DNA from 2 places in the Neisseria chenwenguii genome. Region 2 is predicted to be linked to the other one. Evidence: riboswitches for the same ligand, from Rfam matches in the RefSeq annotation. Region 2 holds a riboswitch; the other holds the start of a gene.

Region 1 (15,593 bases), 100 kb from region 2:
CGACTGCCTGTCGAAACCGGATAACGGCGTAGGTCAGATTCCCGAATCCGACGTTTTCAGGATTGGCATTAAACGTCGGATATGGGTATCCGATCTACGGGGTTGTAAAGCTGTAAACCGGATTTGCATCCGATTTACATTTTATTGTGGGATTTCCCATATAAAATTTTAAACTGAAGGAAACAAAATGAATAAAACCCTAACCGCCGCCGCACTTTCCGCCGTACTCGCCCTTTCCGGTTGCGCCTCCGTCGCTCTTGCGCCGCAGGAAGCCTCAGCCGCAGCGAAAACCTTCAACCTGCCCGCCGAAGGCATGGCCGGGCTGTATGTGTATCGAGATAGTTTTGTCGGACAGGCACTCAAAAAAGATATTTGGGTGGACGGAAAATGTTTGGGTGAGTCTTCCAATAAAGTATTTTTCCGCACTGAAGTAGCGGGAGGTCAGTCTCATGAGATTGCCACTGAATCTGAGTTTTCGCCCAATAAGCTGACTATCGCTGCCGAAGCAGGCAAAAACTATTTTGTCCGTCAGTATATTAAGATGGGCGCATTCGTCGGTGGTGCACATGTGGAACTTGTTGATGAAGCGCAGGGCAAAGCAGCAGTTTCCAAACTGAATCTTGCTACGCAGGGAAATTGCAGCAAACCTGCTCAGTAAATAAACAGCGTAAGGCCGTCTGAAAATCCGGTTACAAACGTAGCCGGAATATTCAGACGGCCTTTGCGCATTTTCAATATTATTTGCCGCGTACGCCGGCCAGTTTCCTCACGATTACCGTCACCACAAACACCGCCGCCATCACCGGAAAGGTCATCCCCAGCGGTGTTTCGCCCGTCATCAAGTTCCGATAGAGCACAAAGCCTGCGAGCCACAGTACCAGCCCGACAAAATCAAACAGCTGCCGCGATACATCGTGTTTCAGCACAAAATAATCCGCAATCAAAACCGCCGCCATCGGCGCAAAAATCGAGCCGCTAACCGGCAGGAAATTCTCATACTGCGTTACCGGCAGCGCCGCCTGTTTCGCCGCCCCGTACCGAACGAACGGCACACCGTCTCCATCGCGCCCAGTCCCGTTTTCGCGCCAATCAAAACCGCCTGAACGCCATGCGCCCAGCCCGGCGGCGCGAAGAAGGTGCCGGTCAGAATTTCGGTTACGGAAACCGCCGCCAAACCGGATGAGGCCGTTGGCGGAAGTGGATAGGGGTTTTTGTGCGGACATGGGGTTCTCCTTTAGGAAGTTGGTTTTTTTTTTGTAGGTTTTCAGACGGCATTTAGGTGTTGTGTTTTGAAAAACAGTTGAGGCCGTCTGAAACAGGCCGTCTGAAAAATTTTCTAACGCGCGGTGGTTTGATCTGTAAATGTTCGGCCTGCTGCAATCTGCTCCCTCTCCCGCCGTAGCGGGGGAGGGCCGGGGTGGGGCAGCTCTCTTCCTGGAATGGTAAATTTTTCTGAAAACCTCGCAGGACGTACTTCTACGAAGCACCACCCTCTCCCATTGGGAGAGGGAATGGGTTTGTGAAACTTCGGGTGTTTCAGACGGCCTTCGGGCATTTGGCGTTTCCAATATTCCAAAACTTATTTCAAAACTTCAAAACACCCGCCAACCCCACCCGTTCAATCCCCTTCACAAGGCTGTACCAAAACCCACGGGGCGACGACGACGGCCCACATTTCGCGGTTGTCCGCCAGAAATTCGCGTGCCTGTGTTTCGGTGACGAGGCCGAATTTTCCGGCTTCCATCAGCGCGGAAAGGGCGGCAGTGTTGTCGTCGGCCATGTGTTTGGCGGTTTCGACCAAGTCCAAGTCGGGGGAAACGTACACGGCGGCGCCGCGGGCGAAGTGGATTTGCAGCTCCTGCCAGCGGATGCGGGCGGTTTCGGCGTTGAGTTTTTCGCTTAGAAGTGGGGCGGTCATGGTTATGCTCCTGCGGGTTGTTAGGCCGTCTGAAAAAGGGCAACCGCCTGTTTTCAGACGGCAGAAAACAGGCGGTTTCGATGATGCTGAAACTCCCCACGACAGGATTAACTGTATCGGGTGCAAAGGGTTTTTCTCAGCCGCGCCGCGCGCAGCACCCCTGTTTCTGTTGTAGCGGATTGTAGCAAAAGGGCAGGCCGTCTGAAAATAGGGCGGAATGCGTTTGCACGGAAAATGTTATACAATATCATCTTTTCTGCCAACCTTAAAACGGTTTTCAGACGGCCTTATCCGCCTGCGCGATGCCGTCTGAAACCTGAAAAAACGTCATGAATTCAATACTTCTCACCGGCCTTTTGCAACGCCTGCTGATTGCCTCCGCCGCCATTGCCGCGATTTGCGGCGTTTATTTTTGGGCGGTCGGCGCATGAGTATCCTTGTTGAAAACCTGACCGTCAGTTATCAGCGCCGACCCGCCGTCCATCACGTTTCCGCCGAGTTTTCAGACGGCAGTATGTGGGCGGTGTTCGGGCCGAACGGTGCGGGCAAGTCCACGCTGCTCAAGGCGGTGATGGGTTTGCAGAACGCCGATACCGGCCGCGTGTCGTGGCAGGGGCTGGCGCGCCGCGACATCGCCTATCTGCCGCAGCAGTCGGAAATCGACCGCAGCCAGCCGATGACCGTTTTCGAGCTGGCGGCGATGGGGCTGTGGTACGAAATCGGCTTTTTCGGGCGCGTCAATGCCGCCCGGCGCGCGCGCGTGTATGCCGCGCTGGAACGCGTGGAAATGCGCGATTTTGCCGAACGGCGGATTGCGCATCTGTCCAACGGCCAGTTTCAGCGCGTTTTGTTTGCGCGGATGCTGGCGCAAAACGCGAAATTTCTGCTGCTGGACGAGCCGTTCAACGCCGTCGATGCGCGCACGACTTACGCGCTGCTCGATGTTTTGCGCTGCTGCAACCAAGACGGGCAGGCCGTGATTGCGGTGTTGCACGATTACGAACAAGTGCGCGCCTATTTTCCGCAAACGCTGCTGCTGGCGCGCGAGAAAATCGCGGCGGGGGCGACGGAAAAGGTGTTGACGGACGGGTTTCTGCTTCAGGCCAATGCGGCGGTGCAGAAGCAGGAGTCGGCGGATTGGTGCGGGGTTTGAGGTTGTCGGGATGCTGTGGATTTCAGACGGCGTAGGTACGGTTAGCCGCCCGAAGGCGGCGTAACCGTACAAATCCGCTTTTTTCAGACGACATCAGCAGACATTTTCAAATCGCGTAGTGCGTACGGTTACGCCTTCGGGCGGCTAACCGTACCTACGATGCACATCTTTTTGATGATCTGGCCCGTCGCCATCGTGCAAATTATAAAACGACGTGCATTAACGCATCCGCCGTTTTCAGACGGCTTTCTCCATTTTTGAAAAACACTATGAATATCAATGAATTAATCCTTTTTCCGTTTGCCGAATTCGACTTTATGCGCTATGCGCTGGCGTCGGTTTTCTGCCTCGCGCTGAGTGCGGCGCCGGTGGGGGTATTTTTGGTGATGCGCCGCATGAGTTTGGTCGGCGATGCCTTGAGCCACGCGGTTTTGCCGGGGGCGGCGGTCGGTTATATATTTGCCGGTTTGAGCCTGCCGGCGATGAGCGCGGGCGGGTTTGCGGCGGGGCTGCTGATGGCGCTGCTGGCGGGCTTGGTGAGCCGTTTTACCTCGTTGAAGGAAGATGCGAATTTCGCCGCGTTTTATCTGACGAGTTTGGCGGTGGGCGTGGTTTTGGTGAGTAAAAACGGTGACAGCGTCGATTTGCTGCATCTGCTGTTCGGCTCGGTTTTGGCGGTGGACGTGCCCGCGTTGCAGTTGATTGCGGCAGCGGCGGCGGTAACGCTGCTGGTGTTGGCGGTGATTTACCGTCCGCTGGTTTTGGAAAGCATCGACCCGCTGTTTTTGCAGGCCGTCGGCGGACGAGGCGGGTTTTGGCACGTTGTGTTTCTGATTTTGGTGGTGATGAATCTGGTGGCGGGTTTTCAGGCGCTGGGGACGCTGATGTCGGTAGGGTTGATGATGCTGCCGGCGATTACGGCGCGGCTGTGGGCGAAAAGTCTGGGCGGATTGATGCTGCTGTCGGTCGCGCTGGCGCTGGTGTGCGGCTTTGCGGGATTGCTGTTTTCCTATCACGTCGAGATTCCGTCGGGGCCGGCGATTATTTTGTGCTGCGGGGTGTTGTATGCGCTGTCAGTGGTGTTCGGCCGAGAGGGCGGGCTGCTGGCGAAGTGGCTGCGGGGTCGGAAGCACAGGGTTGCTTGAGCGGGATAGAAAGGATAAAGGCCGTCTGAATATTTCAGACGGCCTTTCATCATACCTGATACCTGGCGGCTATTCCTTCAGACGGCTTTCCAAACGCTCGATACACGCGCCCAAATGTTTGCGCAAAATTTTCACCGCGCGGTTGCGGCGGCCGCTGACCAGCAGGTCGAGGATTTCGCGGTGTTCGGAATGGGTGGTGGTGTTGATCGGGCGTTTTTCGCGGCGTTTGGTGTCGAAAACCGCCACAATCAGCGACGAGCGGGCGCACAAAGTATTGATGATTTCAAACAAAACATTGTTATCGACCAAACGCGCCAATTCGACGTGAAACGCATTGGCCAGGCGGTTCCAGCCCACGCGGTCGCCCTTGCCCGAAGCCGCTGCTTCCTGTTCGGTCATGGCGTAAAGCGGCTTGAGGCGCTCGGCCAAATCGGGCATTTCGACGAGCAGGTCGATAATCATGGTTTCCATTTCGATGCGGGCGTTAAACACGTCCTGCATCTCTTTCATGTCGGGAACGTGGACAAACGCGCCGCGGTTGGGCTGCAAATCGACGATTTTATCGTGCGCCAGCAGCGACAGCGCGCCACGTACGGTATTGCGCGAGCAGACCATCCGGCGGCAGAGTTCGGATTCGGTGAGCTTGTTGCCGGGCAGTAAAACATGGTCGGTGATGCCGTCCAAAATAGACGCATAAACGCGGAACAGTTCGGCATCGTGGCGCTCTTCCAGAATGAGCGACGAGGTGGTCGGGGCGGCGGACAATCGGGTTTCGTTATTCATATGATGCTCGAATCAGCGGTTTCAGACGGCATGATTGTTTACAACAGGCCGTTAAATTGTTGACAATCCAAAACAAAGTCTGCACAATGCTTTTCCATAAACGCCAAGATATAAAGGCAAGATTAGAGAGAAAACAGCAGCTTGAAGCGGCAGACATATTCGCAATCGCAGCGCGAATATGTCTGCCTTTTCCGTTTGCGCACATTATAACCCGAGCGGCGTGTTTCCACCTGTTTTTCAGACGGCACAAGCCTGGGGCCGTCTGAAAAAATCACACTTCGGCAATTTCAAAACTGTGGCTGACTTTCGCCGCCTTGCCCAACATAATCGACGCCGAGCAGTATTTTTCCGCCGACATCTGCACCGCGCGCGCGATTGCGTTTTCCTGCAAATTACGGCCTATCACTTTGAAATGGATATGGATTTCGGTAAACACGCGCGGCGCTTTGTCGGCGCGCTTGGCCGTTACCGTGGCTTGGCAGTCGGCAATATCCTGACGCTGTTTTTCCGCAATCATTACCACATCGATGCTCGAGCAGCCCGCTACACCCAGCAGCAGCATTTCCATCGGGCTGGGGCCGCGCTTGGCCGCACCTTCCGCCGCCGCGCCTTCCATTACCACGCTGTGCCCGCCCTCGGTGGTGCCGACGAAACACATTCCGTCCAGCCATTTTGAAGTTACCTGCATGATTTTTCCTTCTTGAACATGAATGAAATCTGCCGGACATTGTAAACAATTTCAGACGGCAGATACAGGAAAAAGGCTGTCTGAAAATTTTTCAGACAGCCTCATCCCGAAAACAAGGCCGTCTGAAAACGGGTTAGTGCCCGCTCATGGGCACAAACGGCCGGTCGTCGGGGCCGGTGTAGTTTGCGCTCGGGCGGATGATTTTGCCGTCGTTGCGCTGTTCGATGACGTGGGCGCTCCAGCCGGTGGTGCGGGAAATCACAAAGGGCGGTGTGAACATGGCGGTGGGGAGGCGTTCGGCAATGTTGAAGATCAGCATTTCGTCGCCGGATTCCTGCGGAAGTTCGTGCGCGACTTCTTTAATCACGACGTTGCACGGGTCGGAAATGGTGTACACGGGGAGGCCGAAACCAGTGATATCAATACAGCATGATGCTGCCTAGGATGGAGATGAGTTTGTCGGCGATTTCGCGCGCTTCGCTCTCGGGCATGGTGTAGAAGCTGAGTGCGGATACGCCGGTGCGTATCACGTCCATCGGGTGGGTGGCAGCGGGCAGATGCTCATCCTGAAAAAAGTGTGCAGTTATCCCTTCTGCAACCAGCGGAACGCTGCGCAATCACTTTATTGCAATCACTCACACAGCCCCCGCGGCGCTGGAAAACAGATAAAAAACAGAAAATACAGAAAACGGTTCAAGCCGTTGGGAAGACTCGGGAAATCCGGAGGCCGTCTGAAAAGACGGCGGCAGATTGATGGAGAAATGCAAAAAGATAATGCTTTCTGGTCATGATGATGTTCCTTTGTAGAATGTAGTTTGATGTGGTTTTTGTTGGTTTTGAAAAAATCTCAGCGATAAATTTTGCCGTGTCAAACACTTTTTTCTGCTTGCCCGAAAACAAAATTCAGATAATTTCTTAATGAAATCAAATTGTTTTATTCAATAAGAAAGAATGAAACAGCCAAACGCCCGTCTGCCGCTGCTTTATGCAGGGCAACCGGCAGGCAAAGCAGAAAACATTGAATTTCAAACTTCTTTGAAAACAGGCGTTTGGTAATATAAAAGGCCGTCTGAAAGCGGCAAACTTTCAGACGGCCTGACTCATTTCAAGCAGCGTTTAGCCGCCCAAATACCAAAATTTGCCTGCCCACAACACGGCGACCACCCATACGATCGGCGGCACGTCTTTGCTGCGGTTACACAGAAGTTTGATCACGGCGTAGCTGATGAAGCCGATGGCGATGCCGTCTGCAATCGAGTAGGTAAACGGCATGAACACGATGGTCAGAAACGCGGGCGCGGCTTCGGTCATGTCGTCCCAGTCGATTTCTTTCGCGCTGCGCAGCATTTGCGTGCCGACGTAGAGTAGCGCGGGCGCGGTGGCGAAGGCGGGTACGCTCTGCGCCAGCGGAGAGAAGACCAGGCAGGCCAGCATCAAGACGCCGACGGTGACGGCGGTCAGCCCCGTGCGCCCGCCTGCGGATACGCCTGCGGCGCTTTCGACGTAAGGCGTGGTGGAAGAAGTGCCGAGCGCGGCGCCGGCGACGATGGCGGTGGAATCTGCCAAGAGCGCGCGTTTCAGGCGCGGCAGTTTGCCGTCGACCAGCAGGCCGGCGCGGTGGGAAACGCCGACCAGCGTGCCGGTCGAGTCGAAGAGGTCAACGAGGAAAAAGACGAAAATCACGCTGACCATGCTCACGGTAAACAGGCCGTCGAAATCCATCTGCATAAACGTCGGCGTAATGCTCGGCACGCTGCCGACGACGCCTTTAAACTCGCTCAAGCCCATCAGGCTGGAAACCGCGGTAATTACCAAAATCGTGATGATAATCGCCGCGCGGATGCGGAGATGGCCGAGTACCACCACCAATACAAATCCGCCCATCGCCAGTAAAACCTGCGGATTTTTCACGTCGCCCAAGCCGACCAGCGTCGCCGGATTATCGACAATCACGCCCGAGCCTTTGAGCGCAATCAGCGCGAGAAACAGCCCGATGCCCGCGGCAATCGACATTTTCAAGCCCATCGGCAGCGCGTTTACCAACATTTCGCGCACTTTAAACAGGCTGAACACGATAAAAATCAGGCCGGACACAAACACCGCGCCCAGCGCAACCTGCCAGGGCACGCCCATGCCTTTGACGACGGCAAACGTGAAATAGGCGTTCAAGCCCATGCCCGGCGCCAGCGCAATCGGGTAGTTGCCGACGAAACCCATCACAAAACAGCCGATGGCGGCGGCGATACAGGTGGCGACGAACACTGCCCCCGTATCCATGCCCGTCTGCCCCAAAACCAGCGGGTTGACGATGATGATGTAACACATGGTCAGGAAGGTGGTCAGCCCCGCCGTTATTTCCGTGCGCACGGTGGTGCCGCTTTCGCGCAAACCGAAGAGGCGCTCCAACAGGCCGTTGTTTGAATCAGAAGTAGTCATAGTGTTTTGAAGTTTGTTGAGAAAAATCAGGCGGGTATTATACTGAAATCGGTTTGGGCGGTGTTAATATTTGTGAACAGGCCGTCTGAAAGACAATTACGCCCGGCAAGCGGTTTTCAGACGGCCTTTTATCTTACCCCCTGCGGCGCCAAAAGCGTAAAATCCAGCCTGTTCCCCTAGCCAATAAAACCAAATATGGAAACCGCCTTACTTCTTGCCGGAAAAATTACCGAGCTGACGCTGATTGTTTTGATGGGTTTTGCGTTGGTGAAATTCAAGCTGCTCAAGTCCGAGCAGAGCTATCCGCTTTCCGTTATCGCGCTCTACCTCATCAGCCCGTCGGTGATGATTCATGCCTTCCAAACTGATTATTCGCCCGAAATCGCCGACGGGCTGTGGCTTTCGGTCAAGTTGGCGGTCGTGTTTCATATTTTGTTGATTTTACTCGGCAAACTCTCGAAAAAACTGTTCAAACTCGACCCGCTCGAGCAGGCGGCGACGGTTTATACCAATTCGGGCAATCTGATTATTCCGCTGGTGATGTCGGTGTTCGGCAAAGAATGGGTGATTTACACCAGCGGTTTTATCATCGTGCAGATGTTTCTGTTTTGGACGCACTTGCGCATCCTCATCAGCGGCAGCGGTAATCTTTCGTGGAAAACCATCGTTACCAACGTCAACATTCTCGCCATGCTCGTGGGTGTTGCGTTGTTTGTGTTCCAAATCAAACTGCCCGTCGCGCTGGACGGCGCACTCTCGACGGTCGGCGGCATGATCGGCCCCGTAGCCATGCTGGTGGCGGGGATGCTGATTGCGGCGCTGCCGCTGGAAGCGGTGGTAATGTCCAAACGCCTGTATCTGGTCGCGCTGCTGCGGCTGATTGTTATCCCGCTGTTTTTGCTGGTGTTTGTCAAACTCTCGGGCATCGCTTCGCAAGGCGGGCACAGCAATACGGTAACGCTGATCAGCTTCCTCGCCACCGTCAGCCCCGCCGCGGCAACGGTTACGCAGATGGCGGTGGTGTACGGGCAAAACGCACAGAAAGCCAGCGCGATTTACGGAATTACCACGCTGTTGTGCGTATTGACCATGCCGCTGATGATTTTGCTTTATCAGTGGGTGGTTTGAAGAACCGGTCGTCTGAAAATTCTTCGATCGTACGTCGGATACAGGTATCCGACCCACGCTCCATAAAAACCGAAAGGCCGTCTGAAACATTCAGACGGCCTTTAACCTTACCCCAAGCCTACTTCAGCATATTTTTAATCACACCCATAATGCTGCGGGAAATGGCGTTGGTAACCTGGCGGTTGATTTGGCTGCCGATGGAATCGGCGACGTTGTAGCCCAAGCCTTGGCCCGATTTTTTGCGGCCGCCGGTAAGGCCGCCGATAAAACCGTCGAGCAAGCCCGGTTTGCCGGCTTCTTTTTCGGCCTGTTTGGCACCGGCTGCGTCGGCTTTGGCCTGTTCTTTGGCGGCGGCTTCGGTTTCTTTGGCCGCGGCCTGTCGGCTTTCTGCTTCGGCCAGCGCTTCAAAGGCCGAGTAGTTGTCGATGATGTCTTTGTAGGTCGGATACAGGTCGTCGCTTTGGAACTTGGCGTTGCGGGCTTCTTCGGCCAGCGGGGTCAGGTCGGATTGCGGCGGCAACACCAGCGCGCGTTCGACCGGTGTCGGCATCCCTTTTTCGTCGAGGAACGACACCAGCGCCTCGCCCACGCCCAATTCGGCGATGGCTTCGGCCACGTTGATATCCGGATTGCTGCGGAACGTTTCGGCGGCGGCACGCACGGCTTTCTGGTCGCGGGGCGTGAACGCGCGCAGGGCGTGCTGCACGCGGTTGCCCAATTGGCCGAGAATGGTATCGGGCAAGTCGAGCGGGTTTTGGGTTACGAAATACACGCCCACGCCTTTGGAACGGATCAGGCGCACGACTTGCTCGACCTGCTCGACCAGTGCGGTGGCGGCGTTGTCGAACATCAGATGCGCTTCGTCGAAGAACATCACGAATTTCGGTTTTTCCAAATCGCCGACTTCGGGCAGCATTTCAAAAAGTTCGGCCAGCATCCACAGCAAAAATGCGCTGTACATCCGCGGGCTGCGCATCAGTTTTTCCGAATTTAATACATTAATCACGCCTTTGCCGCCCTCGGTCTGCATCCAGTCTTGCAGATTGAGCGCCGGTTCGCCGAAGAAGCGGTTTGCGCCTTCGTTTTCCAGCGTTAAAAGCTGGCGTTGGATGGCGCCCACGCTGGCGGCGGAAACATTGCCGTATTGCGTGCGGTATTCCGCCGCATTGTCGGAAACGTGTTTGAGCATACCGCGCAGGTCTTTCAAATCCAGAATGTGCCAGCCGCGGTCGTCGGCGACTTTGAACACCAGATTCAGCAGACCTTCCTGCGTATCGTTCAGATTCATCAGGCGCGCTAACAGCATCGGCCCCATTTCCGAAACGGTCACGCGCACGGGGATACCCGTTTCGCCGAACACATCCCAAAAGCGCACGGGAAAACCCTGCAACCAGCCCCCGCCCAATTCAAACTCGGCGATGCGCTCGCCCACTTTGCCGCTGTCGGCACCCGCATTGCAGATACCCGACAAATCACCCTTTACGTCCACCAGAAACACGGGCACGCCCTCGTTGCTGAACGCCTCGGCCATGCGGCGCAGGGTGACGGTTTTGCCCGTACCCGTCGCACCTGCGATCAGGCCGTGGCGGTTGGCCATTTTGCCCTGAACTTCCAAAGTTGCACCGCCCGCGCGGGCGATGGGGAATGCGGTCATGGGGTTTCCTTTCTGAAGTCTGAGTTGTGTGAAAGCGTTTATTTTCTGATGAAACAGGCGTTTGCGCAATGGGCGCGCGGGCGGCGGGCGGATTTTTTATTGATTTGTGCCGACGGGATTTTCAGACGGCCCAGACGGCTTTGAGGCCGTCTGAAAAAAGAGGCGTATAATCTGCGGCTGTTTTGGTTTTTTGGGGCGGGTAACGGCGGAAGCAGGCCGTCTGAAATATTCGTTCAAACTTAACCAAGCCCTCTCCCTAACCCTCTCCCGCAGGAGGGAACGCATGGCCGGAACACCGAAATTTTCAGACGGCATCCAACCGAAGTTTGGAACAGCAAGCCGTTGTTTCAGACGGCCTCACAACCATCTAATGCCGTCTGAAAACCAAACCTCCCCCGGAAACCCGTCCTCCAAATCACTTCATCAATCCCCAAAATACAAACTATGAAACACCCCAACACCCTATCCGACAAACAAACCGCTGCGCTGATGGCGATGCTGGTGGCGCTGATGCCGTTTTCCATCGACGCCTATCTGCCCGCGATTCCCGAGATGGCGCAGAGCCTCGGTTCCAATATCCACCGCATCGAGCGGAGCCTGAGCCTGTTTATGTTCGGCGTCGCGTTCGGGCAGGTAACGGGCGGGGCGGTTTCGGATATTAAGGGGCGCAAACCCGTGGCGCTGGCGGGTTTAGGCGTGTACGCGCTCAGTTCGCTGGGGTTGGTGCTGACGGCAAACGCCGACCAGTTGCTGCTTTTGCGTGCGGTGCAGGCGTTTGGGGCGGGCATGTCGGTGGTGGTGGTCGGTGCACTGGTGCGCGATTATTACGACGGGCGGCAGGCGGCGCAGATGTTTGCGCTGATCGGGATTATCCTGATGGTTGCGCCGCTGCTGGCGCCGATGGCGGGCGCAGCGTTGCAGAGTTTGGGCGGCTGGCGGGCGGTGTTTGCGTTTCTGCTGGTTTACGCGCTGCTGCTGCTGTTTCTGGTCGGCCGCTTTCTGCCCAAACCCGCGCAGAGCGGCAAAATCGGCGTGGATGTGTTCGGCGTGGTCGCCGCCCGTTTCAAGCGGGTTTTGCAAACGCGCGGGGCGCTGGGTTATCTGTTTTTCCAAGCCTTCAGCTTCGGCTCGATGTTTGCTTTTCTGACCGAATCGTCATTTGTCTATATGAACCGCTACGGCGTCTCGCCGCACGGCTATGCGTGGATTTTTGCCTTAAACATCATCACGATGGCGACGTTCAACCGCGTTACCGCGTGGCGGCTGAAAACGGGCGCACACCCGCAGCACATTCTGCGCTGGGGGATTATCGTGCAGTTTGCCGCCAATCTTCTGCTGACCGCGCTGGTGTTGGCGTTCGTCCTGCCTCCTTTGTGGGCGCTGGTGCTTTGCGTGATGTTTTCCGTCGGCACGCAGGGCTTGGTCGGCGCCAACACGCAGGCGTGTTTTATGAATTATTTCAAACAGGACGGCGGCAGCGCCAACGCGGTGTTGGGCGTGTGCCAGTCGCTTATCGGCGCGGGCATGGGAATGCTGGTAACGTGGCTACACAACGGCTCGGTCCTGGTGATGGCGGGCATGATGCTGGCCTCGACCGTGTGCGGCATCGTTTTGCTGTGGACGTTTTCCCATCAGGCATGGCTGGAAAACGAGCGCGGTATGGAAGGCTTTTAGGCCGTCTGAAAAACCGCGCCGCCAAGCTTTCAGACGGCCCGTTTGATGTTAAAATCCCCCGCAACCAACCATCTCAAAAAGGGCTGTCCCATGGCGACGGACGAACAGTTGAAACCCCACCGCGACGCGATTGACGAAATCGACGCCGCCGTATTGCGCCTGCTCAACGAGCGCGCCAACCACGCACACGCCATCGGCGAACTCAAAGGCACGGGCACCGTGTACCGCCCCGAGCGCGAAGCCGCCGTGTTGCGTCGCATCCAAAGCCTCAACCAAGGCCCATTGCCCGACGAATCCGTCGCCCGCCTGTTCCGCGAAATCATGAGCGAATGTCTTGCCGTCGAACGCCCGCTTACCATCGCCTATCTCGGCCCGCAGGGCACATTCACCCAACAGGCCGCCGTCAAACACTTTGGCCACGCCGCCCACACCCGCCCCTGCACCACCGTTGACGACTGCTTCAAACTCGTCGAAACCCGTCAGGCCGACTACCTCGTCGCCCCCGTCGAAAATTCCACCGAAGGCTCCATCGGCCGCACCCTTGACCTGCTCGCCGTATCCGCACTCAAAGCCTGCGGCGAAGTCGTCGTCCGCGTTCATCACAACCTATTGCGCAAAAACAGCCACGAAATCAAAAGTATCACCAAAGTCTTCGCCCACGCCCAAGCGCTCGCCCAATGCAATGACTGGCTCGGCCGCAACCTGCCGCAGGCCGAGCGCATTCCCGTTTCCAGCAACGCCGAAGCCGCCCGCCTCGCCGCCGAATCCGAAGACCGCACCGTCGCCGCCATCGCCGGCATCACCGCCGCCGAAATCTACGGCCTCGACACCGCCGCCCAGTGCATCGAAGACGAGCCCAACAATACCACCCGTTTCCTCGTTTTGGGCCACCAAGACACCGACAGCACCGGCAACGACAAAACCTCGCTGGCCGTCTCCACCCCCAACCGCGCCGGCGCCGTGATGGGGCTGCTCCAGCCGTTTACCGACTTGGGCATCTCCATGACCAAATTCGAAAGCCGCCCGAGCAAATCCGCGCTGTGGGAATACCTGTTTTTCATCGACATCGAAGGCCACCAAAACGACGCCGTCGTCCAAGACGCCTTGAAACTGTTGGGCGAACGCGCCTCCTTCGTTAAAGTTATCGGCTCGTATCCGGCAGCGGTGTTGTGAGGATTGGGATAAAAGCAGAGGCCGTCTGAAAGTATTCAGACGGCCTCTGCTTGGTTATACTGAACGCCGTCGATTCAATCTTCCGAAGGAGCGAAACATGAAACCGAGCAATACCTTATGCCTCGTCGTCGATATTCAGGAACGCCTGCTGCCCGCGCTTGCCGACGCCGCTGAAATGGTCGGACGCAGCCGCACCGTAATTCAGGGCTTACAGGCGCTGGACGTGCCGCTGGCGGTTACGGAGCAATACCCGAAAGGCTTGGGCAAAACCGTTCCCGCCATTGCCCGTCTGTTGGAAGACGCGCCCGTGTTTGAAAAAACGCAGTTTTCCGCGCTGACGCCAGAAGTCGAAGCGCTTTTGGCCGAAAAAAACATCCGCTACGTCGTTTTAATCGGCGCCGAAGCCCACGTCTGCATGCTTCAGACGGCCTTGGACCTGCGCGAAAAAGGGTTCAACGTCTATATCCCGTCCGACTGCACCGCCTCGCGCGATCCTGCCAACAAGGAAAACGGCCTTCAGCAAATGCGCTACGCCGGCGCGGTGGTGGGCAACAGCGAGAGCGTGTTGTTCCAATTGTTGCGCGACGCCAAACATCCGGCGTTTAAAACGGTATCTAAGTTGATTCGGTAGGGCAGGGGTGTCGTAGGCAGGGCTTTTTTCGTAGGCAGGGCTTCAGCCCGGCAAAACCGGATTTTTTCAGAAAATGCCGGGCTGACGCCCGGCTTACAAAAAAGCCCACAATTATTTATTCCCTCATTCCCAAAAAACAAAAAAGGCCGTCTGAAAACCATGCAATACACCATTACCGAAGCCGTGCAGCAAGACCTGCCCGCTATCGTTGAAATCTACAACAGCACCGTCGAAACCCGCCAATCCACCGCCGACCTCGTGCCCGTCAGCGTCGAGAGCCGCCAAGCCTGGTTTGACGCACACGGTGGAACGCGCCCGCTTTATGTGTTGAAAAATACCGAAGGCGAAATCCTCGGCTGGGGCAGTTTCAGCGACTACTACCCGCGCCGCGCCTACCACATCAGCGCGGAAATCAGCATTTACGTCCGCCGCGACATGCGCGGCGTCGGCGTCGGCAAAATCCTGCTGCGCCATATGCTCGAACGCGCACCGTCGCTGGGCATCAAAAACGTGCTTGCCGTCATCTTCGGCCACAACCACGCCAGCCTGCGGCTGTTTTACGCCTTCGGTTTTCAGGAATGGGGGCGGCTGCCGGAAGTGTGCGATTTGGAAACGTTTGCCGCGGATATTTTGGTGCTGGGAAAGAAGATTTTGGATTGAGGCGTTTGGTGCAGGAAGGCCGTCTGAAAATTTTCAGACGGCCTTTTTTGTCTTTCCCGTCAATAAGTTTTAAAATAACGGGCTTCGTTTACAACAATAACAAAGGAACACAAAAATGGCACAATTCTTCGCCATCCACCCCGAAAACCCGCAGGAGCGGCTGATCAAGCAGGCGGCGGAAATCGTCCGCAGCGGCGGCGTGGTGGTTTACCCGACCGATTCCTGCTACGCGCTGGGCTGTCAGCTCGGCAACAAAGAGGCGATGGAGCGGATTCTGACCATCCGCAAAATCGATTTGAAACACCATCTGACGCTGATGTGCGCCGATTTGAGCGAGCTGGGCACTTACGCGAAGGTGGACAACAGCCAGTTCCGCCGGCTCAAAGCCGCGACGCCGGGCAGCTACACGTTTATCATGCAGGCGACCAAAGAAGTGCCCAACCGAACGCTGCATCCGAAGCGCAAAACCATCGGCGTGCGCGTTCCCGACAATGTGATCGCGCTGGCGCTGTTGGCCGAACTGGGCGAACCGATGCTGAGCTGCACGCTG
Region 2 (15,593 bases):
CTTACATTGCGCCCTTTAAGTGAAAACGTAGAAGACTACAGGCGGCAGAGGCTTGGGGGATATTGGTGGAATGCTCTGCGCAATCAAGTTGAAGGCAATACGTGGTTTCATGATTTGCCTCCGATAAATAAAATAATGCCATATTTCTTTGAGTCTTTTAAAGGGATATGGCATATTTTGAAATAAATCCCAACAGTTAGATGATATGACCCTAAATAAAATGATGAGGAAAGCTTTTTTCTTTTTAATCCTTCCAATTTTACTGGCTTCCTGTACATAAAGAAGACGGGCAAGCCGACAAGCTAAAGCAGAATGAGACAACCAGGCAGACGGTGCGTCATGAAAATACAAAAACGGTAAGGGTGCGGGGAGGTATCCACTTTTCATTCGAACGTGCTGAATTTCGCTATAAAAATGAAAAATATTTCCTAATAGATGAACATCAATTACTCAATAAAATGATTTCAGCCGACCGAAACAGACAAAAAAGTTATGAAGTGACGTTGGAAAATGTCTGCTTGGAAGGGTATGAAAAAACAGCCTCACAAAACAATGGCAAAACGTTCGGCCCGCTTGGGCAGTATGAAAAAGCGTTTGTCGTAAAAGGCGTGTGTTATTTGTAAAACTGGTTCAATCCTGTCCTACAAAATTTGCACGTTTGATCTCAGCAAGCGTAGGATGTCTTGAAACGGTAAAAAAGCCGTCTGAAATTTCAGACGGCCTTTTTGTATTTCCTGCCTATTTCATCCTGATTTCAAAATGCCAGTCAAACGATGTTCCGTTGAAACGGTATTTGTCGTTCAGGTTGGGGCCGCAGGAGTTGGTGCCGATGCCGCTCATGCGGTAGTCGGCGCAGAGGACGGCGGAACCTGATTCGGTCAGTTCGTAGCCGTGTGCGGTATCGGTCAGTGCTTCCTGCGTGTAGGGCGAGAGGCTGAAGCTGAACGGTTTGGCTGCGCTCAGGGTGAAATCGGGCGTGTCGGCGAAACGGGTGCCGTAGTGGCTGCCGTTTTCCTGCGGTTTCAGATAATCCGTGTGGTTGGCTGCGGCGGTGGTGCGGTAGAAGCCGAGCTTGGCGGCATGGTGTTTGTCTTCGTAGCTTTCGCCGCTGCCGTAGCCGCAGTAGCCGACCTCCGCGCCGGCGTCGGGCAGGAAGAAGCGCAGGCCGAAGCGGGGCAGGTAGGGGAGTTCCGGCGCTTTTTCGCCGTGAACGGCCAGGCTGATGCTGCCGTCGGGTGCGATGCGGTATTCGGTGTCCAGCGTCAGGATGCGGGCGCGGGAGGTGGCGACGATGCCGGTTTTGGCGCGGATGACGACGGTACCGCCTTGCACTTCGTATGCGGTTTCGTAAGCGCGGCTGTATGCCTGACGGTAGCCTGCGTTCTGCCACAATACGCGGACGAGGCGGTCATTGTCGGTCGGGGCGCGCCAGATGTTGAAGTCGAGCGGTTCGGCAATCAGGTCGCGGCCGTCTTTTTTCAGACGGCTGAAGATACCTTTTTGGCGGTCGAAGGTGTAGGCAAACACCGGGCTTGCCAATTCCAGATAACGCCCGTTTTCGCGTACCTGCCAGGTTTCCGGTGCACGGCGCGGCGGCATGAACGGCCCGGTGTCGAAGCGGCGGGTCAGGTCGATTTGGTCGAACCCGAGGCTGTGTCCCTGCGGCAGCAGGGCGGTGGCGCGGTCGAGGGTGTATTCCAAATCGAGCAGGCAGAGTTTGCCGTCGGACGGCTGCGGCAGGCTAATCGGCAAAACGGCGCTTTGCGCGGGGGCGCAGGCGGTTTTCAGACGGCCTTCGGAGACGGTTTCGCCGTTTTCGGAATAACGCCAGCTAATGCTCAGGTAATCCTGCAAATCGGTGAAGTCGAGATAATTGGTGATGCGGATTTGGCCGTCTGAAAGACGGGCGCGGGCAGGGCGGTTGACGTTTTTCAGCTCTTTGAGGCCGCTGTGCGGCACGCGGTCGGGCGAAACGAGGCCATCCACGCAGAAATTGCCGTCGTTGGGCGTGTCGCCGAAATCGCCGCCGTAACCCGGTTTGCCGTCGGCGCGGGCGGGCGCGTGGTCGCACCATTCCCAAACGAAGCCGCCGCACGAGCCGGGATGGCGTTCGAAGGTTTGGAAGTAGTCTTCCAAATCGCCGTTGGAATTGCCCATGGCGTGGCTGTATTCGCACAGGACAAACGGTTTTTTCGCGCCGTTGCGTCCGGATACGCCGCCTTCGCTGTAGTAACGGTCGATGTCTTCGGGCGCGGCGTACATTTCGCTGTAAAAATCGATGTTGCCCAAATCGTTGGTGTGGCCGGAGTGTTGGTAGATCGAGCCTTCGTAATGTACGGGACGGCCGGGGTCGTGGCTTTTGATCCATGCGGCGGCGGCTTCGAAGTTTTCGCCGAAGCCCGATTCGTTGCCCAGCGACCAAATCACGACGGCGCTGCGGTTTTTGTCGCGCTTGATATTGGCGCGGGTGCGGTCGAGCACGGCGTTTCGATACGACGGGTCGCGGGCGAAATAACAGACGTTGTCGATGGCCTGCAAACGCATACGTTCGGTTTCCAAATCGTTGGAAACGTTTAGGAAAATGCTGGGCTCGGGCGATTTGACGTAAACCATGCTGGAGCCGTGGCTTTCGATGTCGCTCTCTCCGATGACGTAAAAGCCGTATTCGCTGCAAAGCTCGTTAAACCACGGCGAATTGGGGTAGTGGGCGGTGCGGATGGCGTTGATATTATGCTCTTTCATCAGGCGCAGGTCGGTTTCTGCCTGCGCGCGGCTGATGGTGTAGCCGGTTTGCGGGTCACTGCTGTGGCGGTTGACGCCGCGGAATTTCACCGGTTTGCCGTTGATTTTGAAGATGCCGTCTGAAATTTCCACTTGGCGCAGGCCGGTTTTTTGGGCGATGAATTCGCCGTTGCATTCCATCAAGAGCGTGTACTGCTGCGGGTTTTCCGCGTTCCAAAGCACGGGGTCGGCGATTTTGGCGCGAAACGACGTGTCGGTTTGGGCGTGCAGCAGCGTGCCGTCGGGCGCGTAGAGTTGGAACGAGACGGGTTGCGGCGTTCCTTCGAATTCGGTTTCGACGCTGATGGCCGCGCTTTTGAGGCCGTCTGAAAATTCTGTGCGGATAAAGAAGTCGGCAAGGCGGTTTTCGGGGCGTTCGAGCAGATAGACGTCGTCGAAAATGCCCGACATACGGAATTTGTCCTGGTCTTCCAGATAGCTGCCGTCGCACCATTTCAATACGGCGGCGACCAGTGTGTTGGCGCCGTTTTTCAGACGGCCTGTGAGGTCGAATTCGGAAGTGCTGTGGCTGACTTGGCTGTAGCCGACAAATTCGCCGTTGAGCCAGAGGTAGAAGCAGCTGTCCACGCCCTCGAAATTCAGGAAATAGCGCCGGCCGTCTTGCGGGGCGAGGTCGAACGTGCGGCGGTAAACCCCGCAGGGGTTGTCGTGCGGCACATAGGGCGGGTCGAACGGAAACGGGTAGTTGATGTTGGTGTAGTGCTGGTGGTCGTAGCCCTGCGCCTGCCAGCAGGAGGGAACGGGAATCGCGGCGTCAAAGGTGCAGTCGGACGGGTTTTCGGGCAGATCCTCCGCGCTGTCGAACCAGGCAAAATCCCACAGGCCGTCGAGCAGGGTGAAACGCGACGAATCTTCGCGCCGACCGCCCAAAGCCTCGGTTTCGGTGGCGCAGGGAATGAAGTAGGCACGGTGCGGCGTGGTGCCGACGTGGAGGATTTCGGGATTTTGATGGAACTGCTGTTTCAACATGATCATGCTCCTTTAAGGTCCGCCGGATATTGGGGCGGTTCGGCGTTTTCAGACGGCCTTCTGCGGTTGGGAAAACGCCGCAAAACGGGACGGATGGAAATAATGCCGTCTGAAAACCGCGCGGGGCGTTTCAGACGGCATCTGCCGGTCAGCGGTCGTCGTAGCCGTTCGGATGGGTGGAATGCCATTTCCAGGCGGTTTCGATGATTTTGCCGATGTCGTCAAACTGCGGCTGCCAGCCCAAGACGCTGCGGGCTTTGTCGGACGCGGCAATCAGCGTGTCGGGGTCGCCCGGGCGGCGCGGGGCGAATTCGGCGGGTATCGGTTTGCCGGTGACTTTGCGGGCGGCTTCGAGGATTTGCAGGTTGGAAAAACCGGTGGATGAGCCCAAGTTGAACGCGGTCGATTCGCCGCCGCGGCGCAGGTAGTCGACGGCAAGGATGTGCGCGTCGGCCAGGTCGAATGGGTGGACGTAGTCGCGGATGTTGGTGCCGTCGGGAGTGTTGTAGTCGTCGCCGAAAATCATCAGCTTGTCGCGTTTGCCCTGCGCGACTTGGAGGATAATCGGCAGCAGGTGGGTTTCGGGGTGGTGGTCTTCGCCGATGGAACCGTCGGGTTTGGCGCCGGCAACGTTGAAATAGCGCAGCGGCACGAATTTGATGCCGTATGCCTGATCCGACCAGCGCATCACGGTTTCCATCATCAGTTTGCTTTCGCCGTAGGGGTTGATCGGTTTCTGCGGGTCGTCTTCGCGGATGGGCATACGCTCGGGAATGCCGTAGGTGGCTGCGGTGGAGGAGAAGACGATGCGTTTGACGCCGCATTCGTTCATCACTTCCAAGAGGCTGACCATGCCGCAGGTGTTGTTGTCGAAATATTTCAGCGGTTCTGCCATCGATTCGGCCACCAGCGAAAAGGCGGCGAAATGGATGACGGCGTCGATGTCGGGATATTCGGCAAATACTTGGCGCATAAAGGTTTTGTCGGCCAAATCGCCTTGGAGGAACGTTGCGTCGGGATGGACGGCAGCGCAGTGGCCGGTGGCCAGATTATCGACGACGACGACTTTTTCTTTTCCCGCTTCAACGAGGCGGTCGACGGTGTGCGAGCCGATGTAGCCCGCGCCGCCCAATACCAATACGGTCATGTCTGTTTCCTTTAATGTAACCGGTCATTTTTGAATGAGGCCGTCTGAAAAAGTAAATCCGTTTTCAGACGGCCTGATTTTACAGAATGCCCACGCTTTCGACAAAACGTACAAACGCCGCCATGCCCTCGGACGTGCGTTTATAGACGCCGGCGTCTTCCAATACGCGGGCGAAAATTCTGCCGACGGATTGGCGCACGATATTTTGCGCCTCCGCCTCCGAAGAAACGGCGGGGTGTTCCGCTTTCAGACGGCCTGCCCAGCCTAGGTGGTAGCCCTCGACGCCGCAGGGTCGGCCGAGCAGGAATTTTTCCACTTCGCGCATTTCGTCTTTCAGGCGCGGCGGCAGAATGGCCAGCCCCATAACTTCGATCAGGCCGATGTTTTCTTTTTTGATGTGCTGGACATCGGGGTGCGGATGGTACACGCCGTCGGGGAATTCGGCCGAAGTGTGGTTGTCGCGCAGAACCAGATCCAATTCGTAGCCGCCGTCTTTTTGGCGGGCAATCGGGGTAACGGTGTGGTGCGGTTCGCCGCCGCTTTCGGCAATGACGTCTGCGCTTTCGTCGGAATAGCCGCGCCAGGCTTGGAGGATTTTTTCCGCCAGGTCGGTCAGGCGGGCTTTGTCGCCGCCGTTGAGGCGGATGACCGACATCGGCCATTTCACAATCCCCGCGCGGATGTCTTCAAAACCCGCAAAGGTAAAACTTTTTTCCACCGGCGCTTTTTCCATCGCAAAGGTGTGGCGGCCGGTCTGGTAGTGGTCGTGGGTCAGGATCGAGCCGCCGACGATGGGCAGGTCGGCGTTGCTGCCTGCGAAATAGCCGGGCAGGAAATCGGTGATGGCGAGCAGGCGTGCGAACGTTCGGCGGGAAATAACCATCGGCACATGGCGCGTGTCGAGGACGATGCTGTGTTCGTTGAAATAGGCATAGGGAGAATATTGGAAACCCCACGGCGCGCCGTCCAAATCCATGCGGATGATGCGGTGGTTGGCGCGGGCGGGGTAGCCGATGCGCCCCTGATAACCCTCGTTTTCCATACAGAGCTGGCAGGCGGGGTAGCCCGAGGGTGCGGCTTTTTTCGCGGCGGCAATGGCTTTGGGGTCTTTCTCGGGTTTGGAGAGGTTGACGGTGATTTCCAAATCGCCGTATCCGGTCGGCACGGTGTAGTAGATGTTTTTCGCAACGGCTTTGGTTTTGACATAGTCGTTGCGTTTGCTCAATTCATAAAACGCCGCCACCGCGCCGGCAGGGTCGTCGGCGTATTGCTCGTAAAAACGGCGGTTGACCGCGCTCGGCGGCGGCGTGATGAAATCCATCAGCGCCGCGCCCAGACATTCCCGCTCGTCGGCGGTTTCACCCGCCTTACCGTTGGCCGCCGCCAGCGCCACCAGCGCGTCTTTCAGATCGATCAGGTTTTCAGACGGCACATTATCTGCGCCGTCCCCGCCTTCGCCGACCAGTGCCAGAACGCGGTTGCAGAGGTAAACGAAATCCTCTTCTCCGTAACTGCTTTGGGCAATGACGGCGCGGGCAAACGCTTCAATCAGCTTCATGGCCTATGCCTCCGCATCTTCGTCAAGCACGCGGCTGCCGTCCGAAACCTCGGCAATGTAAAACGAGGGCGCATAGCCGACGGCTTCGGTATAGATTCTGCCCACGTTTTCCTGAAACGCGCCGACTTCCGCTTTGGCGACGATGGCAATCGCGCAACCGCCGAAACCTGCGCCCGTCATGCGCGCCCCCGCCACGCCCGGTTGCGCCCAGGCGGCGTGTACCAGCGTATCCAGCTCGCGGCCAGTCACTTCGTAATCGTGTTCCAGCGAAACGTGCGAAGCGTTCATCAGACGGCCGAACTTGGCCAGATCGCCGTTTTGCAGCGCCGCTTCGGCTTCGGTTGTACGGCAGTTTTCCCAAACCGCGTGGCGGGCGCGTTTGAGGCGGGCGCCGTCGCGAATCAGATAGCCGTATTCGTCAAACGTCTGCCGGTCGAGTTCGCCCAAGGTTTTGATATTCAACAGCGTATTGAGTTCGGCCACCGCCGCTTCGCATTCGCCGCGCCGCTCGTTGTATTTGGAATCGGCCAGCTCGCGGCGTTTGTTGGTGTTCATGATGACAATCACGTTGTCCTGCAAGTCCAGCGGCACCGTGCTGTATTCCAGCGTACCCGTATCCAGCAGGAGCGCGTGCCCCTTTTTGCCCATACCGATGGCAAACTGATCCATGATACCCGATTTGACGCCGATAAATTCGTTTTCCGTCTTCATGCCTGTTTTGACCAAATCCAAACGGCTGACGTCCAGACCGAACAGTTTTTCCGCAATAATGCCCGTGAGCATTTCCAGCGAAGCCGAGGACGACAACCCCGCGCCGTTGGGCAGGTTGCCGCACACCCACATGTCCATGCCCGTATCGATGCGGCAGCCGGCCTCCCGGAGAAACTTAATCACGCCTTTCGGATAGTTCGTCCACGAATGCGCCTTGTCGAAACGCAGATCCGCAAGCGGCACTTCGATCACGCCCGCATCCGCAAAATCGGCCGAATAAAAGCGCAGCATCCCGTCGGCACGTTTGCGCGCCGCGCCGTACGTTCCCAGCGTAATCGCGCAGGGGAACACATGGCCGCCGTTGTAGTCGGTATGTTCGCCGATCAGATTGATGCGGCCGGGCGAAAAAAACGCCGCGTCGGCTTCTTCGTTGAAAACGGCGGCAAACTGCCGTCTGATGTCGTGTACGTTCATAAAATCTATTCTCCGTAGGTTCGGGTTTTGAAAGAATATTACTTTTCCCCGCCTCATTCCAGCGCCTGTAAAGTTAAACGGCAGGTTGTTTGATTTGAATCAGGAGAGGCTTGCTCCGAACCGCTGAAACGGTTTCCCGCGCGTGCGGTTCTTTGCTAAGATGGCGGCAGAGTCGGGGTGCGGCGCAGCCGCTGAGATGATACCCGTGAACCTGATACGGTCAGTACCGGCGTAGGAAACTCAACTGCCGCGCAGCTTTGCGGATGCGGCAGAACAAAGGGCACAACCTGCGCGGGTTGTGCTTTTTTGTTTTTCAGACGGCCCCAAGCGCTAAAGATTGGAGGGGTTAAAAATAAGAAATACCTGCCGTCATGCCGTCTGAAAAAGTTAATTCTTCAACCGACGTCATTCCCGCGCAGGCAGGAATCCACGTTTGGTTTTTTTGAAACCTGTTTCAAAAAAATACATTGCTGGTTTTTAACCGTGGATTCCCGCCTGCGCGGGAATGACGTCCGTAAAAATTCTTGCACTGAGCGCAGTCGAAGTGTCAGACGGCCTTTTTGATGTTCAAAAAAACTCATGCCGTCTGAAACCCCGCCAAACCCAAAATGGAACCGATATGAAATTTTCCCTTTTAAACCAAGTACGTGTGCAGAATCCTTTGGTGCACAACATCACCAACGCCGTGGCCGCATATTTTGCCGCCAACGGCCTGCTCGCGCTGGGCGCGTCGCCGATTATGGCCGACGAAACCGAGGAAATGGCCGATATGGCCGCCATTTGCGGCGCGTTGCTGATCAATATCGGCACGCTGCGGCAGCCGACCATAGCCGCGATGCTGGCGGCGGGTGAGGCGGCGAATACGCGCGGTGTGCCGGTGGTGCTCGATCCCGTCGGTGCGGCGGCGACGGCTTTGCGCCGCGAAACCGTGGCGCGGCTGTTGGCGGAAGTGAAGTTCGCCGCCATCCGCGGCAACGCGGCGGAAATGGTGTTTATCGCCGGTCAGGCGTGGCAAGGTAAGGGTGTGGATGCGGGCAGCGGTGCGGCGGATGCGGCGCAGATTGCGGCAAAAGTGGCGGCGCAATACGGCTGCATCGCGGCGGTCAGCGGCGCTACGGATTATGTTTCAGACGGCCTGACCACGTTTGCCGTGAAAAACGGCACGCCGCTGTTCCCGAAAATCACCGCCTCGGGCTGCCTGCTCGGCTCGGTTATCGCCGCGTTTCTGGCGGTGGCGGAGAGGGCGGATTCTCTAAACGCTGTAACCCAAGCCTGCACCGTCTATGCCGTGGCAGGCGAACGCGCGGCGGCGGGGCTGGCGGAAACGCAAAGCGGCACCTTCGGCGTGAAGCTGGTTGACGCGCTTGCGGCGCTCACGGCGGAAGATGTGGAACGGATGGCGCGGGTTGAGGCCGTCTGAAAACTGTTGGGATTTCCGACGCAGGCCGGGCTTTAACCCGGCAAATCCGGCTGTAATGCTTTAACGGCTGAACCGGTTTCACACCGCAAGGCCGTCTGAAAACCATTTTAAAAAAACAGGAGAAACACCATGAGCAACACCCAAACCGAAACTTCCGAATTCGTCCAAGCCCTGACCATTGCCGGTTCCGACTCGGGCGGCGGCGCCGGGATTCAGGCCGATTTGAAAACCTTCCAAATGCGCGGCGTGTTCGGCGCCAGCGTGCTGACCGCCGTAACCGCGCAGAACACGCAGGGCGTGTCGGCAATACACCTTCTGCCGGCCGACATTATCCGCGCCCAAATCGAAGCCGTGCGCGCCGATTTCCATATCCGCGCGTTCAAAATCGGCATGTTGGGCACGGCGGACATCATCGAATGCGTGGCCGACAGCCTGCAAAACTGCCGTTTCGGCAGGCTCGTTCTTGATCCCGTGATGATCGCCAAAGGCGGCGTGCCGCTGTTGCAGGATTCCGCCGTGGAAGCGATGAAACGCCGCCTGCTGCCGTTGGACGAAGTGCTCACGCCCAATCTGCCCGAAGCCTACGCGCTCACGGGCGTGGAAATTTCAGACGGCCAAAGCGCCGCGCGCGCCGCGAAAATCCTGCAAGACGCGGGCGTGAAAAACGTCCTCATCAAAGGCGGCCATCTGAACGGCAGCGGAAGCCGGAGCTGCACCGACCGGCTGTTTGCCGAAAACGGCGAAATGCTGGAGCTGAACGCCGAACGCTACCCGACCCGCCACACCCACGGCACGGGCTGTACCATTTCCGCCTGCCTGACTGCCGAGCTGGCAAAAGGTTTCAGCATCAAAGAAGCCGTCGGCACCGCGAAAAACTTCATCACCGCCGCCATCTCAAACCCGCTGGAAATCGGCGCGGGACACGGGCCGGTGAACCATTGGGCGTATAGGGATTGAGGCGCGGAAAACGACAAAAGGCCGTCTGAAATGTTTGGAGCTCCACGAATCTGTTCCCTCTCCCGTGGGAGAACGCTGTTTGAATTTGAACAAATGTCGGTTGCGATGTGTAGGCCGGGCTGAAGCCCGGCCTACATGTTTCGGGTTGGATAGAAACGAAATCGGTTTGGAACAATTTGATCCGGAAAAAGATTTTTTGTTTTAGGTTTGGCTCAAGCCGCTGCTGTTCGGACTGTTTGGAGCGTGGCAGAATATTCAGACGGCCTTTTGTTCCCACAAATATTTACAGGCCGAGACCTTTGCACAAATTAAGAAACGTCTGTGAAAGTTTCATACGGCCTTTTACCCATTTTCATGCTGTCTGAATCCATCAGGAGAACCCGTTATGAATCCGCAAAAAATGCGCGAAATCCTCAACCTTTATTTTGTCGCCGGCACGCAAGACTGCCGCCATCTCGGCGCGTTGCCCGAGGAAAACCTGCTCGGCGTGTTGGAGCAGGCGTTGCGTGCGGGGATTAGCTGTTACCAGTTTCGCGAAAAAGGCGAAGGCTCGTTGACCGATGAAGCACGGATGCGCGCGCTGGCGGCGGCTTGCCGCGATTTGTGCCGCCGCTACGGCGTTGCGTTTGTAGTCAATAATGATGTTTATCTGGCTTTGGAACTGGGCGCCGACGGCGTGCACATCGGTCAGTCGGATATGCCGGCGGCGGAAGCGGCGGCTTTGTGTCAAGGCCGGCTGTTTCTCGGTTTGTCGCATTCGAATATGGCGGAAATTGAAAAAAGCCTGCCGCTTTCAGACGGCATCGACTATTTCGCCGCCGGTCCGATTTTTTCGACCGTTTCCAAAGACGATGCTTCGCCGCAAACGGGTTTGGACTTTATCCGCGCCATCCGGCAAGCGGGTGTGGACAAACCGCTGGCCGCCATCGGCGGCATCGGTGTGAACGAGGCAGCGGCAGTGCGCACGGTAGGCGTGGACGGCGTGGCGGTGGTTTCCGCGATTACGCGCGCGGCGGATATTGCGGCGGCGGTAGCGGCATTGCGGGGGTAGGGCGGTTTTTCAGACGGCCTTTTTTGATTTTCCCACCCGCCGCAGGCCGTCTGAAAATCCCCAAGTTTCCGCTGGAAAAATCCCGTTGCGCCCGTTTTCAGACGGCCTCAACAGGCGTAAAATCCGTAGGAATTTACAGTTTCTTAACCCTTTATTCAGAAAGAGTCAGCCATGTTTTTCGACCGTATCGAAGCCGCGCCTGCCGACCCGATTTTGGGTTTGGGCGAAGCCTTTAAAGCCGAAACCCGCCCCGGAAAAGTCAATTTGGGCATAGGCGTGTATAAAAACGCCGCGGGGCAGACCCCGATTCTGAAAGCCGTGAAAGAAGCGGAAGCGCGTCTGTTGGCCGGCGAAACCACAAAAAATTACCTGACCATCGACGGCATCGCCGCCTATAACGCGCAAACGCAAAACCTGCTGTTTGGCGCGGATCACGAAATCGTTGCGTCCAAACGCGCCAAAACCGCGCAGAGCTTGGGCGGAACGGGCGCGTTGCGCATTGCCGCCGAGTTTGTCAAACGCCAAACCGGCGTGAAAAACGTTTGGATTTCCAATCCGACCTGGCCGAACCACAACGCCATTTTCAAAGCCGTCGGCATCAATATCCGCGATTACCGCTATTACGACGCCGCCGCGCACGGCCTCGATTGGGACGGTCTGATTGAGGATTTGAGCCAAGCCGAAGCGGGCGATGTGGTGTTGCTGCACGGCTGCTGCCACAACCCGACCGGCATCGATCCCACGCCCGAGCAATGGGAAACACTGGCGGAAATGTCGGCCGAAAAAGGCTGGCTGCCGCTGTTCGACTTTGCCTACCAAGGCTTTGCCAACGGCCTCGAAGCCGATGCCAACGGCCTGCGCGCGTTTGCCAGGCTCAATAAAGAGCTGCTCGTCGCCAGCTCGTATTCCAAAAATTTCGGCATGTACAACGAGCGCGTCGGCGCGTTTACCGTCGTTGCCGCCGATGAAGAAACTGCCAACCGCGCGTTCAGCCAAGTCAAAACCATTATCCGCACGCTCTATTCCAATCCCGCTTCCCACGGCGGCGCAACCGTCGCGCTGGTGTTGGAAGACGCCGCGCTCAAAGCGCAATGGGTGGCGGAGCTCGACGAAATGCGCGGGCGCATCAAAGCCATGCGCCAAAAATTCGTGGCAACGCTCAAAGCCAAAGGCGCGGCGCAAAACTTTGATTTCATTATGGAACAAAACGGAATGTTTTCATTCAGCGGCCTGAAGCCCGAACAGGTCGACCGATTGAAAAACGAGTTTGCCGTGTACGCCGTACGTTCCGGCCGCATCAATGTGGCGGGGATTACCGATGACAACATTGATTATTTGTGCGAAAGCATTGTGAAGGTATTGTAAGCGCCGGTTGGAATGCAAAAGGCCGTCTGAAAGTTTTCAGACGGCCTCGTTTTTTTAACCGGCAATCAAACCAAAATACCCAAAAAGTTCAGCAAAAACAACACTGAAAAGCCCACCAGATAAATCATGCCGACGATGGTCAGCGCGGTCACGCCGGCGGAAAGTTTGTGTTTTTCGTCGTGGCGCACCAGCCGGTAGTTCAGCCAGGCAAACACGGGCGCGGCGAGAAAAGCGGTAATCATGGCGAATTTCAAAAGTTCGGCCAACGCGCTGTTGAACCACAAAATCAGCGCCAGCCCGGACAAGCCGACCCACAGAATCCAGCCGATTAAGGCTTTGTTGCCGAAGCTGTCTTTACCGCCGGCCAGGCGCACCGATTCGGCCATCGCGCGGGCGTAGCCGTCGATAACGGTAATCGTCGTGCCGAACATACAGGCAAAGGCGATAAACGCCACCAGCGGGCGCGACCAGTCTCCGATGGTCACGGCATACATATTCACAAGCTGGCCGATGTATTTCGCACCCGCCATCTGCACCTCTTCTCCGTTGCCGTATTGTACAAACGCGCCAAGCGCCAGAAAAATCACCGCCAGCACCGCGCTGGTGATAAAACCGACGTTGAAGTCGAACATCCCTTCGCGGTAGCCGACCGGATCTTCTTTTTGACGCGCCGTCACCCAAAGCGAGTTGATCGCCGAAATCTCAATCGGCGCGGGCATCCAGCCCATCAGCGCGATGATGAAGCCCAAAGCCGCCAGATTCCACGGAGAGGGTTCGACAAAATCGGGCGCCATCTGCATCCCGCGCGAAGCCGCAACTGCCGCGGCAATCACGGTTGCCACGCTCAGGCTGGCGACGATGATTTTCGACAGGCTGTCCAAAGCGTTATATTTACCTGCCAGCAAAATCAAAATACACGCGCCGATCACAGCAACCGACAGCACATCGTTGGAAACGCTCAGCCCCGGCAGCGCCATTTTCACAATCACCGCCGTCAACAGCGCCACCGCCGCCGCGTTAATCGTAGCGGCAAAAAACACGAGAATCAGGAATACCCACAGATAAAAACGGTTTTTCTCCGCATACCCCTCAATCAAACTCCTACCGCTGTCGAGCGTGTAGTGCGCACTGAAGCGGAAAAACGGGTATTTAAACAGATTGGTCAGCACAATAATCAGCGCCAACTGCCAGCCGTAAAGCGCGCCCGCCTGCGTGGAAGCAATCAGGTGCGAACCGCCGATGGCGGCGGACGCCATCAAAATCCCCGGCCCCAAAGCATGAAGCCGTTGGCGCCAAGAAAAGATTTCGGAATCGGAATGTTGCATAAGTTTTCCGCCGTTCAGACGGCCTCTTGATGAAAAAGGCGTATTTTAATGTAATCAAACGGGAGGTGTGGTTTTTTGTGCGCAATAAAATGGTGAAAATTTTATTGGGGCTATTTAAATATTTTTGAAATGCTTTTTTGATAGAATTTTATGCTGAAAATGTAAAAATAAACAGGCGGAAAACGTTTTTACAGACAACAGGCGGCGTAACGGACGCAGAGGCCGTCTGAAAACTCCCGGGTTGCTTTAGCCGGGTGTCGGGAGCACTTTCCGTCAGGCGTTTTGCAGACGGGAATCATCCGATTATCTTTTCAAACGGCCTTTTATCGCAAAAATACCACGTTCATACCACCTTAATTAACTATAACTTACCAAAACCAGTATAATGTTTCCTCTTGAGCTTTCCGACCGAAACCATCATGACCGACGCAACGCCCGAATCACTCTACCGCCAAGCCGAAGCTCTGTTGGAACAAAATCCCGACAGCCCCGAAGCATTCGCCCTGCTGCAACGCGCAGCAAGGCAGGGGCACGCCGAATCCGCGTTTCTGGTCGGCGCGATTATGCTCGAGCACCAAAACCCCGACCACCCCGCCATCATTTCATGGCTGGAAATCGCCGCCTCGCAAGGCCATCCCTACGCCACCTACAACATCCTGCGCCTGCGCGAAATGGACGGCGTATCGTTTGACCGCCATCTGGCTGTTTACACCAATCTTGCCGAAAACGGCATGACCGCCGCCCAACTCAACCTGCTCGAATACTATTACGACCGCAACGACCCGCAGGCCGTTTACTGGGCGCAGAAAACCGCCGCACAAGGCCATCCCTTCGGGCAATACATCCTCGCCAGCCATTTCCAGTTTTCCGGCGAACCCGACCTTGAACGCGCCCGCAACCTCTACCATGAAGCCGCCGAAAAAGGCTTGGGCGTCGCCCATTGGCAGCTCGGTCAAATCTACCGTTACGGCATCGGCACGCCCGTTGATTTAACATGCGCCGCGCAACACCTCACACCCGCAGCCGAACAAGGCATCATCGCCGCACAAGTCATGCTCGCCGATGTGCTGGCCAAACAAGGAAATCCCGAAGCGCTCCAATGGTACCGAGCCGCCGCCGACAACGATGACGACGGTGCCAAAGCCGAGCTGGCACAACACTACCTCACCGGCCGTCTGACCGAACGCGACCCGCTGGCCGCCGCCAAGCTCGCCAAAGAAGCCGCCGAATACGGCCACCCCGAAGCCCTGCGTCTGATGGGCGACCTCTACCGCTACGGTTTGGGCTTGAAAGCCGATGCCGCCACTGCGCAGGAATACTACCGCCACGCCGCCGAAAACGGCAGCCTCGCCGCCTGCCAAAAACTCCTCAGCGACGCCGCCCTGCACGACCCGCAGCACTACGCCCTGCTCAAAGAAACCGCCCTCCAGCGCCAAAACATCGAAAACGCCTACCAAACCGCCCTCGCCCTGCAGGAAGGCCGGGGGCGCAGCATCGACTACGACCGCGCGCGCAAACTGTTTCTCGAAGCCGCCGAGTTCCAACACATCGGCGCCGCCACCCGTTTGGGGCTGATGTACCGCTACGGACAAGGTGTCAAAATCAGCCCCAGACAGGCTGCCTACTGGTTTGAGCTGGCCGCCGCACAAGGCAACGCCACCGCCCAATACCACCTCGCACGCCAGTATTACTACGGACAGGGCGTTCCCTACAACCTCACGCTGGCCTGCTTCTGGCTGCAAGCCGCCATCATCAACGGCTACGAAAACCCCGAAACCTTCAAACACCTGCTCGCCAAATGGCAGCACGAACGC

The links. A riboswitch is a leader RNA that binds a small molecule or an ion and turns the genes downstream of it on or off. The one in region 2 is predicted to bind thiamine pyrophosphate.
Region 1: linked by a shared signal. The riboswitch ahead of BG910_RS03225 (DUF2288 domain-containing protein) and the one ahead of thiM (hydroxyethylthiazole kinase) in region 2 are both predicted to bind thiamine pyrophosphate.

The regions. Positions count from the first base shown of each region.
Region 1 is NZ_CP022278.1:650,902-666,494, reverse strand. It holds gene BG910_RS03235 (DUF2846 domain-containing protein) at 188-658, shown strand; gene BG910_RS13140 (hypothetical protein) at 738-1,223, opposite strand; gene BG910_RS03225 (DUF2288 domain-containing protein) at 1,619-1,918, opposite strand; TPP riboswitch at 1,995-2,090, opposite strand; gene BG910_RS03215 (metal ABC transporter ATP-binding protein) at 2,346-3,071, shown strand; gene BG910_RS03210 (metal ABC transporter permease) at 3,341-4,216, shown strand; gene BG910_RS03205 (GntR family transcriptional regulator) at 4,286-4,999, opposite strand; gene BG910_RS03200 (OsmC family protein) at 5,271-5,687, opposite strand; partial or broken gene BG910_RS03195 (citrate/2-methylcitrate synthase) at 5,821-6,105, opposite strand; gene BG910_RS13135 (hypothetical protein) at 6,107-6,304, opposite strand; gene BG910_RS03185 (NCS2 family permease) at 6,804-8,123, opposite strand; gene BG910_RS03180 (AEC family transporter) at 8,319-9,251, shown strand; gene BG910_RS03175 (helicase HerA-like domain-containing protein) at 9,370-10,905, opposite strand; gene BG910_RS03170 (multidrug effflux MFS transporter) at 11,350-12,579, shown strand; gene pheA (prephenate dehydratase) at 12,625-13,752, shown strand; gene BG910_RS03160 (isochorismatase family protein) at 13,850-14,383, shown strand; gene BG910_RS03155 (GNAT family N-acetyltransferase) at 14,543-15,043, shown strand; gene BG910_RS03150 (L-threonylcarbamoyladenylate synthase) at 15,159-15,593, shown strand, end outside.
Region 2 is NZ_CP022278.1:548,224-563,816, reverse strand. It holds gene BG910_RS02760 (hypothetical protein) at 1-186, shown strand, start outside; gene BG910_RS12125 (hypothetical protein) at 333-623, shown strand; gene BG910_RS02755 (glycoside hydrolase family 2 TIM barrel-domain containing protein) at 739-3,771, opposite strand; gene galE (UDP-glucose 4-epimerase GalE) at 3,920-4,918, opposite strand; gene galT (UDP-glucose--hexose-1-phosphate uridylyltransferase) at 4,998-6,476, opposite strand; gene BG910_RS02740 (galactokinase) at 6,480-7,661, opposite strand; TPP riboswitch at 7,825-7,916, shown strand; gene thiM (hydroxyethylthiazole kinase) at 8,281-9,081, shown strand; gene thiD (bifunctional hydroxymethylpyrimidine kinase/phosphomethylpyrimidine kinase) at 9,211-10,038, shown strand; gene thiE (thiamine phosphate synthase) at 10,424-11,089, shown strand; gene BG910_RS02720 (amino acid aminotransferase) at 11,261-12,454, shown strand; gene BG910_RS02715 (NRAMP family divalent metal transporter) at 12,520-13,779, opposite strand; gene BG910_RS02710 (tetratricopeptide repeat protein) at 14,199-15,593, shown strand, end outside.